3 regions of the Bacillus sp. 01N42_2 genome follow, and region 1 is predicted to be linked to each of the others. Evidence: predicted binding sites of a transcription regulator. Region 1 holds the regulator's gene; each other region holds the start of a gene.
The links. Region 1 encodes LexA, which represses DNA repair genes until DNA is damaged. Its sites were predicted from a motif close to CGAACATATGTTCG; they were not measured.
Positions count from the first base shown of each region.

Region 2: a site for LexA is predicted at 1,350-1,363, ahead of uvrB (excinuclease ABC subunit UvrB). Genes of this name have one in related genera too.
Region 3: a site for LexA is predicted at 1,785-1,798, ahead of AC1DN5_RS13110 (YhjD family protein). Genes of this name have one in related genera too.

Region 1 covers NZ_JBFTRO010000002.1:100,007-103,287, reverse strand. The annotation lists gene AC1DN5_RS04465 (prohibitin family protein) at 1-292, shown strand, start outside; gene AC1DN5_RS04460 (YndM family protein) at 319-768, opposite strand; gene AC1DN5_RS04455 (hypothetical protein) at 925-1,353, shown strand; gene lexA (transcriptional repressor LexA) at 1,692-2,312, opposite strand; gene yneA (cell division suppressor protein YneA) at 2,465-2,776, shown strand; gene AC1DN5_RS04440 (YneB family resolvase-like protein) at 2,792-3,281, shown strand, end outside.
Region 2 covers NZ_JBFTRO010000001.1:262,586-265,866, forward strand. The annotation lists gene uvrB (excinuclease ABC subunit UvrB) at 1-1,274, opposite strand, end outside; gene AC1DN5_RS01415 (CsbA family protein) at 1,449-1,685, opposite strand; gene AC1DN5_RS01420 (PEP/pyruvate-binding domain-containing protein) at 1,985-3,281, shown strand, end outside.
Region 3 covers NZ_JBFTRO010000005.1:167,691-170,971, reverse strand. The annotation lists gene AC1DN5_RS13125 (monooxygenase) at 1-387, opposite strand, end outside; gene lepB (signal peptidase I) at 533-1,048, opposite strand; gene AC1DN5_RS13115 (TVP38/TMEM64 family protein) at 1,045-1,671, opposite strand; gene AC1DN5_RS13110 (YhjD family protein) at 1,822-2,181, shown strand; gene AC1DN5_RS13105 (DUF3311 domain-containing protein) at 2,302-2,502, shown strand; gene AC1DN5_RS13100 (sodium:solute symporter family protein) at 2,499-3,281, shown strand, end outside.

The DNA of each region.
Region 1 (3,281 bases):
GCTTGGCGTACCGAAGCCGGATAAAGCCACACAGGAAGCCATTGATGCAAGAGTGAAGTCTTCACAGGAGCTTGAACGGACGCAGACTGAAATTAAAATAGCTGAAGCAGAAGCGAAAAAGAAAAAAATTGAAGCGGAAGGGATCGCTGATTATAACCAAATCATAAAAAAATCAATGTCTGATGAAATGATCAAATATAAATGGATTGAAAAATGGGACGGAAAAACACCGAAAGCGACAGGCACAGACTCACTGCTGCAGCTGCCGCTGGACGATCAGAAGCAAAAATAAAAAGAAAGGAGGCGGATGCCTCCTTTTTATGTTTTTTCTTCAGAATCTTTTTCCGGCATTAATTCTTCAGACGCCTCGGTTTGATATCTCAATTGTGTGCTGTCTGTCCCTGTTTCGCCCTGATAATCTTCAGGCAGCACAAATTGCTGCAGATACCGGTGGAAAAATGCTTCAAAAACAGAAAGGCAAAATGCAGAAATAACCGCTGCCGCTGCAGGGGAGACATTAAACCCGCCAATGTTCATTAGAAATATCCATAATATAATGAATGAAATTCCGAAATCAGCTGCAACGGCTGTAAAATTGCTTGTTCGCGGCAGAATCATGCAATCACCCAAAAAGTAAGTGACCAAACTTAAGATCAAGGTAATAAACAGAACGTTTAAAAAAGTTACTTGGTACATCAGATCGAGAACAATGTACAGCAAAGCAAGTGTGAGCGCTGTTTTAGAAGCGAAAGCAATTACATGTTTCATTTGAACCACCTTCGTTATTTCGTTTAGTCTTCATTGTAGGCAATCAGCAAATTTTTAAACTGGTATATAGTGGTTATAAAGTGTGCGTTTCAATAAAATGTAAATAGACATCACCATATTCACAAGTTAAAATATGTAAAAAAGGGGGATGCAAAATTGAAAAAATGGTGGATATGTATTGCTGTTTTTTTATTATGTTTTTGCGGAGTACACTCAGCAGAAGCGGCTACCACTGAATTCGGATCAAAAACAAGCTTTATAATGGAGGGAGATGTAAAAGAGTTTTTTATTGAAAATCCGGGGGCTGTATCAGCTGATGATTACCTATTAGGATACAAGTTCACCATTGTGAACAATTCTTCATGCAATTTAAACGTGAAACTCCAGCGGATGGCGCTGAACGGAAACTTTTATACATTAAGTTCTAAAAGTTACAGCGGCAGCTGGTTAAACCTAAGTGCCCAGGACAAAAAATCAATTGATCCATATCACAAATACAGGATTCTGATTGAAAGCTCTTCAAACGTCTGTGAACCTGTTCATATTAAAGGGTTATACGGCGTGGAATATTATCATTTTGATTGAAAATAGATACCCGCAAAGGCAGCGGGTTTTTTTACACCTCATCAAAACTTATTGTGCTATGTACTAAATTTTCACAAATACAATGTAATCCGCCCGCTCCAGGTAAAGGTAGATGTATATCAAAATCAGCCCGCACAAATACAAAAGTTGAAAAATGGATAAAAAGTTTCCTTTAGGAAACATTATTTGTTGACTTCAAAAGTGAGATGACAGATAATAAAGATGTAAGTTTTTCCTCCTTAGCAGGTTCGTTTCTTAAGCCAGGGCGAATCTGCTCTTTTTTTGCAAAAGAAAAACCCCTTTCAGAGGGGTTTTACGATAAATAAAGTTTAATAGAATTAATGAACGGCTCTGAATACGCCGATCACTTTCCCTAAAATGCTTACGTTTTGCAGGATAATCGGTTCCATCGTCGGATTTTCCGGCTGCAGCCGCACATAATTGTCTTCTTTATAGAAGCGCTTGACCGTGGCTTCATCATCTTCGGTCATAGCCACCACGATTTCCCCGTTATTGGCCGTGTTCTGCTGTTTGACAATGACGTAATCTTTGTCAAAAATGCCGGCATCAATCATACTTTCTCCCATGATTTCTAACATGAATACGTGTTCTCCCGGAGGAACCATCCGGTCAGGAAGCGGAAAATACTCGTCGATATTTTCAACAGCCGTAATCGGAATACCCGCCGTCACTTTTCCGATGACCGGAACATTGACAACCTGGCTTTTCGGAATTTGGACTTCTTCTTCATCCAATACCTCAATCGCTCTCGGTTTAGTAGGGTCCCGTCTGATCAGGCCTTTTGTCTCCAGCCGCGCCAAATGTCCGTGCACGGTTGAACTGGAAGCCAGTCCTACTGCTTCTCCTATCTCTCTTACAGAAGGCGGATATCCTTTCGTTTTTACCTCTTCTTTAATAAAACGCAGGATATCAAGCTGCCTTTTTGATAGCTTCGTCATATTTCGCACCTCAAAACGTCGATTTTAAGTAGATTATAGCATGATTTTCCTGACAGTACAAACATAGGTTCGAAAAAAACGATTGACAGAAACATTTGTTCGTATATACTGAAAGGTATAAAAAGCGAACAAACATTCTGGAGGTTGTTTAAATGGCGAAGGAATCTATCATATTTGTCGGACTGTTTACTGCGATTTTAAGTGCCGTTATTTTACTTGTTTCATGTGCGGGAAATGATCAGGCACTCAGCCAATATGTTAAAATAAAGGTTCAGGACGGAGATACTCTGTGGTCACTTGCGGATCAAGTAGCAGAGAAGAAAAATATTAACAAAGAAGATTTCATTGAGTGGGTGACGGAGAATAATCATCTCCAAACTGCTGATATAAAGCCCGGAGACGAACTTATTCTTCCGGTTAAAAAGGAGCATCCGGCCGTATATCAGCTGGCCATTGTCAATTAGAGAGGAAAGAGAGAAATGAAGGCGCTCATTTATGCCCGGGTAAGCACAAACAAAGAACAGCAGCAGACGTCTTTAAAAAGACAGGAAGAGGAGCTCAGTGAGATCGCTGCGGCAAACGGCATGGAAGTTGCAAAAGTCATTTCAGAGAAAGCCAGCGGTTACGAAATGGACCGCGACGGAGTATTTGAAATGCTTGATGAAATTAAAAAGTCACATATTGACGCGATATTGGTGCAGGATGAAACAAGACTGGGAAGAGGAAACGCCAAGATCGCGCTTTTGCATTGTATTTACAGGGAGAACGTAAAGATATATACGACGGCTCATAAAGGTGAGCTGGAGCTTTCCGAAGCTGATACGATGGTACTCGAAATCGTCAGTATTGTTGAGGAATATCAAAGGAAAATTCACAATATGAAAATCCGGCGGGGAATGAAAAGAGCCGTAAAAAACGGCTATAAACCTGAACGGAATCTGAAAAACAGACATGAAAACAGCGGAAAAG
Region 2 (3,281 bases), on a different contig from region 1:
CGAACGTCAATGAGAGGGTCGAGGAGTCCCGTCGGCCTGATGATCTGTTCGATCATTTCCGGCGTATGCTCAATCTCATACGGTCCCGGAGTAGCCGACACGTACACGATATTGTGCATATGTTTCTCAAATTCCTCGAATCGGAGCGGACGGTTGTCAAGCGCTGACGGCAGGCGGAACCCATGATCGACAAGCACCTGTTTTCTTGCCTGGTCACCGTTGAACATGCCGCGCACCTGCGGAATCGTCACATGTGATTCATCAACGACGATCATAAAATCGTCCGGAAAATAATCAAGCAGCGTATACGGCGTAGAGCCCGGAGGACGGAGCGTCAAGTGTCTTGAATAGTTCTCAATGCCCGAACAGAAACCCATTTCCCGCATCATTTCAAGATCATATCTCGTCCGCTGCTCAAGCCGCTGCGCTTCAAGGAGCTTGCCGTTTTCGCGCATGACTTTCAAGCGCTCCTCAAGCTCCTGTTCAATGTTCAGAATCGCTTTTTCCATCTTTTCCGCCCGGGTGACGAAGTGGGAAGCCGGGAAAATCGCGACATGATCGCGGTCGCCGAGAATCTCTCCGGTCAAAGCGTCAACTTCTCTGATCCGCTCTATCTCGTCTCCGAAAAATTCCACTCTGATACAATGTTCGTCACGGGAAGCCGGGAAAATTTCCACAACGTCGCCGCGCACGCGGAACGTCCCCCGCTTAAAGTCGATATCATTGCGGGCATACTGGATATCCACAAGCTTTCTCAGCAGCTCGTTCCGCTCAATCTCCATTTCCGGTCTGAGCGACACGACCATCTCCCGGTATTCTTCAGGCGAACCGAGACCGTATATGCATGACACACTCGCAATAATAATGACATCTCTCCGTTCAAACAGAGAGGATGTCGCGGAGTGCCGCAGTTTATCAATTTCATCGTTAATACTTGCGTCTTTCTCTATAAATGTATCCGTTTGAGGCACATACGCCTCCGGCTGATAGTAATCGTAGTAGCTGACAAAATATTCGACAGCGTTGTTCGGAAAAAACTCCTTAAACTCGCTGTACAGCTGTCCGGCAAGGGTTTTGTTATGGGCAATGACCAATGTCGGCTTATTGACTTCTTTAATCAGATTGGACACGGTAAAGGTTTTGCCCGTCCCTGTCGCACCCAGGAGAGTCTGGTGTTTTCTGCCTTCCTGTATGCCTTTGACAAGCTTCTCAATCGCTTGCGGCTGATCTCCCTGGGGCTGATATTTCGAGACTAACTCAAAACGATCTTTCACAAAAAAGCCTCCGTTTCTTTACGAAATCTTCCTATTGATATAGTAACACAATGACAGGCAAAATCACTAAAAATACGAACTAAAGTTCGATGGTTTGTTTTTACCAAGTCAATTTTTGTATAAAAAACCTGCTTTTATGGCGTAAAAGCAGGCTTCCATTTCATATTCACCATGTCAGGCATTGTCTTTCTTTTTATCTGCTTCTTTTTTGGCCATGTACAGCCCGCCGGCTACCAATGATACGACATCCAATCCAACGATGAAATACGTTTCGGTGTAACCTTTTAAATAGGATGCGAAAAGCAGTGCGGCTGTGAGAGCGATCGCCACATAATGGTTAAAAGTGACCCGCGTAAAAAGGACGACCAGCATAAAAGGGAAACATAATGCAAAAACGGCTTTTGTAATCACAAAAACCCTCCTCGGGAATTCTTCATCTCATCTGATTATAGTAAAAAATGAAGAATCGGACAATCGCTCCCCTGCTATCACAATACCCTTTTTCAGCAGTCTTCAATCATCTGTCAGAAAAAATGCGAATGTAAATCTATTGAACCATTAATGAAATGAACCAAATTGCCTTTCTTCAGCCGAAAGGAGGAGAAGGATTAGGTCTTTGTGTCTTTGACAGTTTCTTCCTCCCTCTTTACAATGTAATGATAGTGTTTACTATCATTTTCTTGGATGAAGAAAAAAGGGGGTTATACCGCATGTATTCAGTACGATTTCAAAAAGCGGAAGAATCGAGCCGCTCAGCAGGCGCAAAAGGAATGAACCTGATTAAACTGACGAAAAACGGCCTGCCCGTTCCCGACGGTTTTGTCATTCAGACAAATGCGCTGACGCGTTTTATGGAAGATAACCGGCTTCAGGCAGAAGAGGAAAAGATGGAGCGCGCCATTATAAACGGCACGTTTTCAAAAGAGCTCCGCGATGAGCTGATTGCCTCTTTTTATGAATTGAGAGAATCATACGCCTCTGTTGCCGTACGTTCCTCGTCTGCGTCCGAAGATCTTGAAGGCGCTTCTTTCGCGGGCCAGTACGAAACCTATTTAAATATCAAAACAGAAGAAGAGTTTCTCGGAAAAGTGAAAGAATGCTGGGCTTCCTTCTTTTCGGCGCGGGTCAGCGGTTATAAAGAGAAAATGAACAATGACACTGCAGAACCGCTAATGGGTGTTGTCGTCCAAGGGCTGATCAATTCTGAGGTATCAGGGGTAATTTTCAGCCGAAACCCCGTCACACATGATGACGGAGAACTGATGATCAGCGCGAGCTACGGTCTCGGAGAAGCAATCGTTTCCGGAAGCGTGACGCCCGACACATTTATCGTCAATAAAGACACATTCCGGATTGACAAAGAAATCGGTTTAAAAGAAATGTATATCGTTTCTCAAAAGGAAGGCGTGACCGAAAAAGAAACGTCCGCTGACATGAGAAACCGCTTCTGCCTCGATGACGAGAGCATCAAAGAGCTTGCCATGCTGACGATAAAGACAGAAGAACTGTACGATTATCCCGTGGATCTCGAATTCGGATTTGCCGAAAATAAGCTGTACCTGCTTCAGGCCAGACCGATTACAACGATCGCGCAGGATCAGAAAGCGGCAGATGAAGAACGGGAATTTATCATGACGCCTCGGGACCAGAAAGATTTTTGGATCAATATGGAGTCTAATATTGAAGGCCCAATCAGCCCGTTATTCGCCTCTCTCATTGTGCCTGCTTTAGAATACGGCCTCAAAGAGAGTACGAAGACATTCCCTGTGATGGGCATCGAGATTGAGCGTGTCAAGCTCCACCAGGGCCATGTTTTTTCCAGACAGCATAAGACGGACGACAACCTGCCCGCAGGACAGTTAGAAGCGCTTTTTCCCGTTTTGGCTGACCGTATGTATGATATTATTCATGAAACCTTTCTGCCTTTTTATCAAAAGCTGGACGGACTGGCGAATAAGAATCATACACCGGAGACTGCCCTTGAGGCGTTCCGAAACCTGCAAGAAT
Region 3 (3,281 bases), on a different contig from region 1:
CGTCTGGGTAACGGACACCGCTTCCGCCGCGCGGATGATATCTGCGCCTAAACTTGATGCATATTCTTCCAAGAGCCGCTCCGTATCAGCCTGAGGCAGCATTAACGAATAATTCTGCTTAGAATCCAGCCGGGAAAAATCCAGCCGTGTATCCAGCATCGAAAAATGGCCGGATGACACCTTCGTCCCTTTATCCAAAAAGCGTTTCAATATGCCTCTCATTGCAAAAAGCTCCAGTGTGCGCGGATGCATGATAAGCGCCTTGGAATAGGGCACCGTCTTCTTCAATCGTTCAATGACAGTCGTTTTCACTCCGGCAAGCGCAAGCTCTGATGCGAGCATGAGCCCGACCGGACCTCCCCCGATAATGGCAGCCTGTGTTTCCATCTCATCAGCCTTCTTTCATATTTATTGTTACGCGCGCAACAAAATCATCAAAAATAAAACGCTTGATTTTTGTTTCATGCGTAACAATCTCCATTATAATCTTCCCTCTGCCTTTTGACAATCATTTCCGAAAAAAAGACGCCGTTCACTTGGCGTCTGATTCACTGATGACCCCGACGATGTCTTTATCCTTAATCGGTCCGAAATGGCGGCTGTCGAGGCTGTATATGCGATTGTCGCCAATAACGAAATATTGCCCCTTCGGTATGCTTTTGCGCCCGGTCGTTTCCTTCAATGTATAATCACCGGTCACATGGCTGCCTGCGGACAATGATGACTTTAACGGTTTTAAAAACGGTTCTGAAACCCGTTTTCCATTCACATACAGCTGGTCTTCCCTGTAAGCGATCGACTCGCCCGGGAGCCCGATGACACGTTTGATCAGCACTTTGCGGTGTGGGCCTTTAAACAGGACAATATCGAAACGGCGGATCGTTTTGTAACGATGGGAAAACTTGTTGACTATCAGCTCATTTCCTTGTTTAAAGGTCGGATTCATGCTGATTCCTTCGACTTTATAATCAATAAAAATGGCATTTTTTAATTGTATGGCCAAAACAACGATAAGCACGCCGGCTATAAACCAAAATCGTTTTTTCAAGATTCCTGTCTCCCTCCGTCTTTCTCATGCTGACTGATCCTCGTCTGTAAACGCCGTTCGATATGCTTTCCTGCATACCACAGCACCGTTATCACCGTTAAGGCGCCCGCCATCCTGAAAGGCTGTGTAAAGAGCGCGTGAAGGTCATACCCGATAAAGCTGATCATAAAGATCATGACCATTTTCCCCATAGCGGCGGCTGATACAAACTGCAGCGCCCCCACCCGTGACAGGCCGGCAACGATATGAACCGCAGCGGACGGCGTAAAGGGGAAGCAAAGTAAAATAAACAGCGGACCGAAACCGTGCCGCTCAACCCACAGCATCATCCGCCTTATGGTCTGATGCCTGCGGATGAAACCGAAAGCTCTTTTCTGTCCGAAACGGCGGACGGCATAAAACATAAGCAGTGATCCTGCCGCAGATCCGAGCCACGACAGAAAAAAACCTTCCCACAGTCCAAATGCATTCGTATTCGCCACCACAAATACAACAAGCGGCAAAAACGGAAGAAACGCTTCAATAAAAGGCAGTAAAACCGCAGCAGCCGGGCCGAAAGCTCTATAGCTTTGGAACCATTCCGTCAGCTGTTCCTCAGTCAAATATGATAAAAATTGCTCCAACGTTTATACTCCTTAACGAGTTTGTCTATCCTTATTCTACACATTATCTCCAAAAAACGAAAATGTTTACGAGATTTTCCGACTTGAAATATCGTGTAAGCGAGTATAAAATAAGAACAAATGTTCTCTTTTAAGAAAGAAGGAGTATTTATGCCTGACATCCGGAGCGGCACCCGCGACCTCATCGAAAAAGGGCTGTTTCTGCCCATGGCAGCCGCCATTCTGAATCGGGATCTCGAAGCGCTTGATTCGTGCCCGTTCAAATTAAAACAACCCTATAAACAGCTTATCAGCTGCTCTTTAAAATTAGCACAAAAGGATTTGAGTGATGTTCGAAAAGAGTTAAGAAAGCGTAAAATCAAAATATACGAAGCCCAAAGAGATGAAGCATTTACGCTTTATATATGCACCATTAACGGCTATGAAGAAAAACACCGTTATTTCAACCCGAGAATACGGGAACAGGTAACCGCCTTATTGGAGTATTACCTGTCTCTTGCAGCCATTTAAAAAGCAGCCGTGACTGCTTTTCCTTTCAATCAATAAAATTCAGACTATTCACACTATACATTCGACATGATTTTCTTTATAATTCGGGACACGCTGTTTTCAATGAAAAGGAGGAATGTTATGAAACTGATTCATGTTCTCGCTGCCCTGCCCTTTTTCGGAATTCTCGCCGGCATTCCATTCGCCAACCGGGTGACGCCTTATGTTTTCGGAATGCCTTTCATTCTCGCATATGTCGTCATCTGGGCGGTTCTGACTTCTGTTCTGATGGCTGCGGTTTACAAATTGGACAAAGAAAACAAGGCGGGTGAGACGGAATGAACGCCGCATTTCCCGTAATGGCCGCCGTGCTCCTGTTTTGTGTATATCTCGGAATCCGCGCCCGAAAAGGAAAAAAGATGGATCTTGAACAATGGACGGTGGGCGGACGCGGCTTCGGCACGATGTTTGTCTTCTTATTAATGGCGGGAGAAATTTACACGACCTTCACATTCCTCGGCGGAAGCGGATGGGCTTACGGAAAAGGGGGTCCCGCCTTTTACATTATCGCTTACGGCTGTCTTGCCTACATTTTGTCATATTGGCTTCTGCCTGCCGTGTGGACATACGCCAAACAGCACAAACTGATGTCGCAATCTGATTTTTTTACTTCAAAATACAACAGCCCGCTCCTCGGCATTCTCGTATCGCTCGTCGGCATCGCATCTCTCATCCCCTATCTCGTCCTGCAGCTGAAAGGGCTCGGATTAATTGTTTCAGCAACGTCGTACGGCCAGATTCCGCCATCAGCCGCAGTCTGGATCGGCGCTGTCTCCATCACGATTTATGTGATGATTTCAGGAATCCACGGTTCAGCGTGGATATCAGTCGTCAAAGACATCATGATTTTAGGCATCGTCCTGTATTTAGGCATTTATCTGCCCATTCATTACTACGGCGGTTTTGCGGAGATGTTCAAACAAATCGACGCCGCAAAACCCGGATTTCTTACACTTTCTAAAACCGGACAGAGCCCTTCATGGTTCAGCTCAACCGTCCTGCTGACCGCTCTCGGCTTTTATATGTGGCCCCATACCTTTGCCGCTTCCTATTCGGCGGAG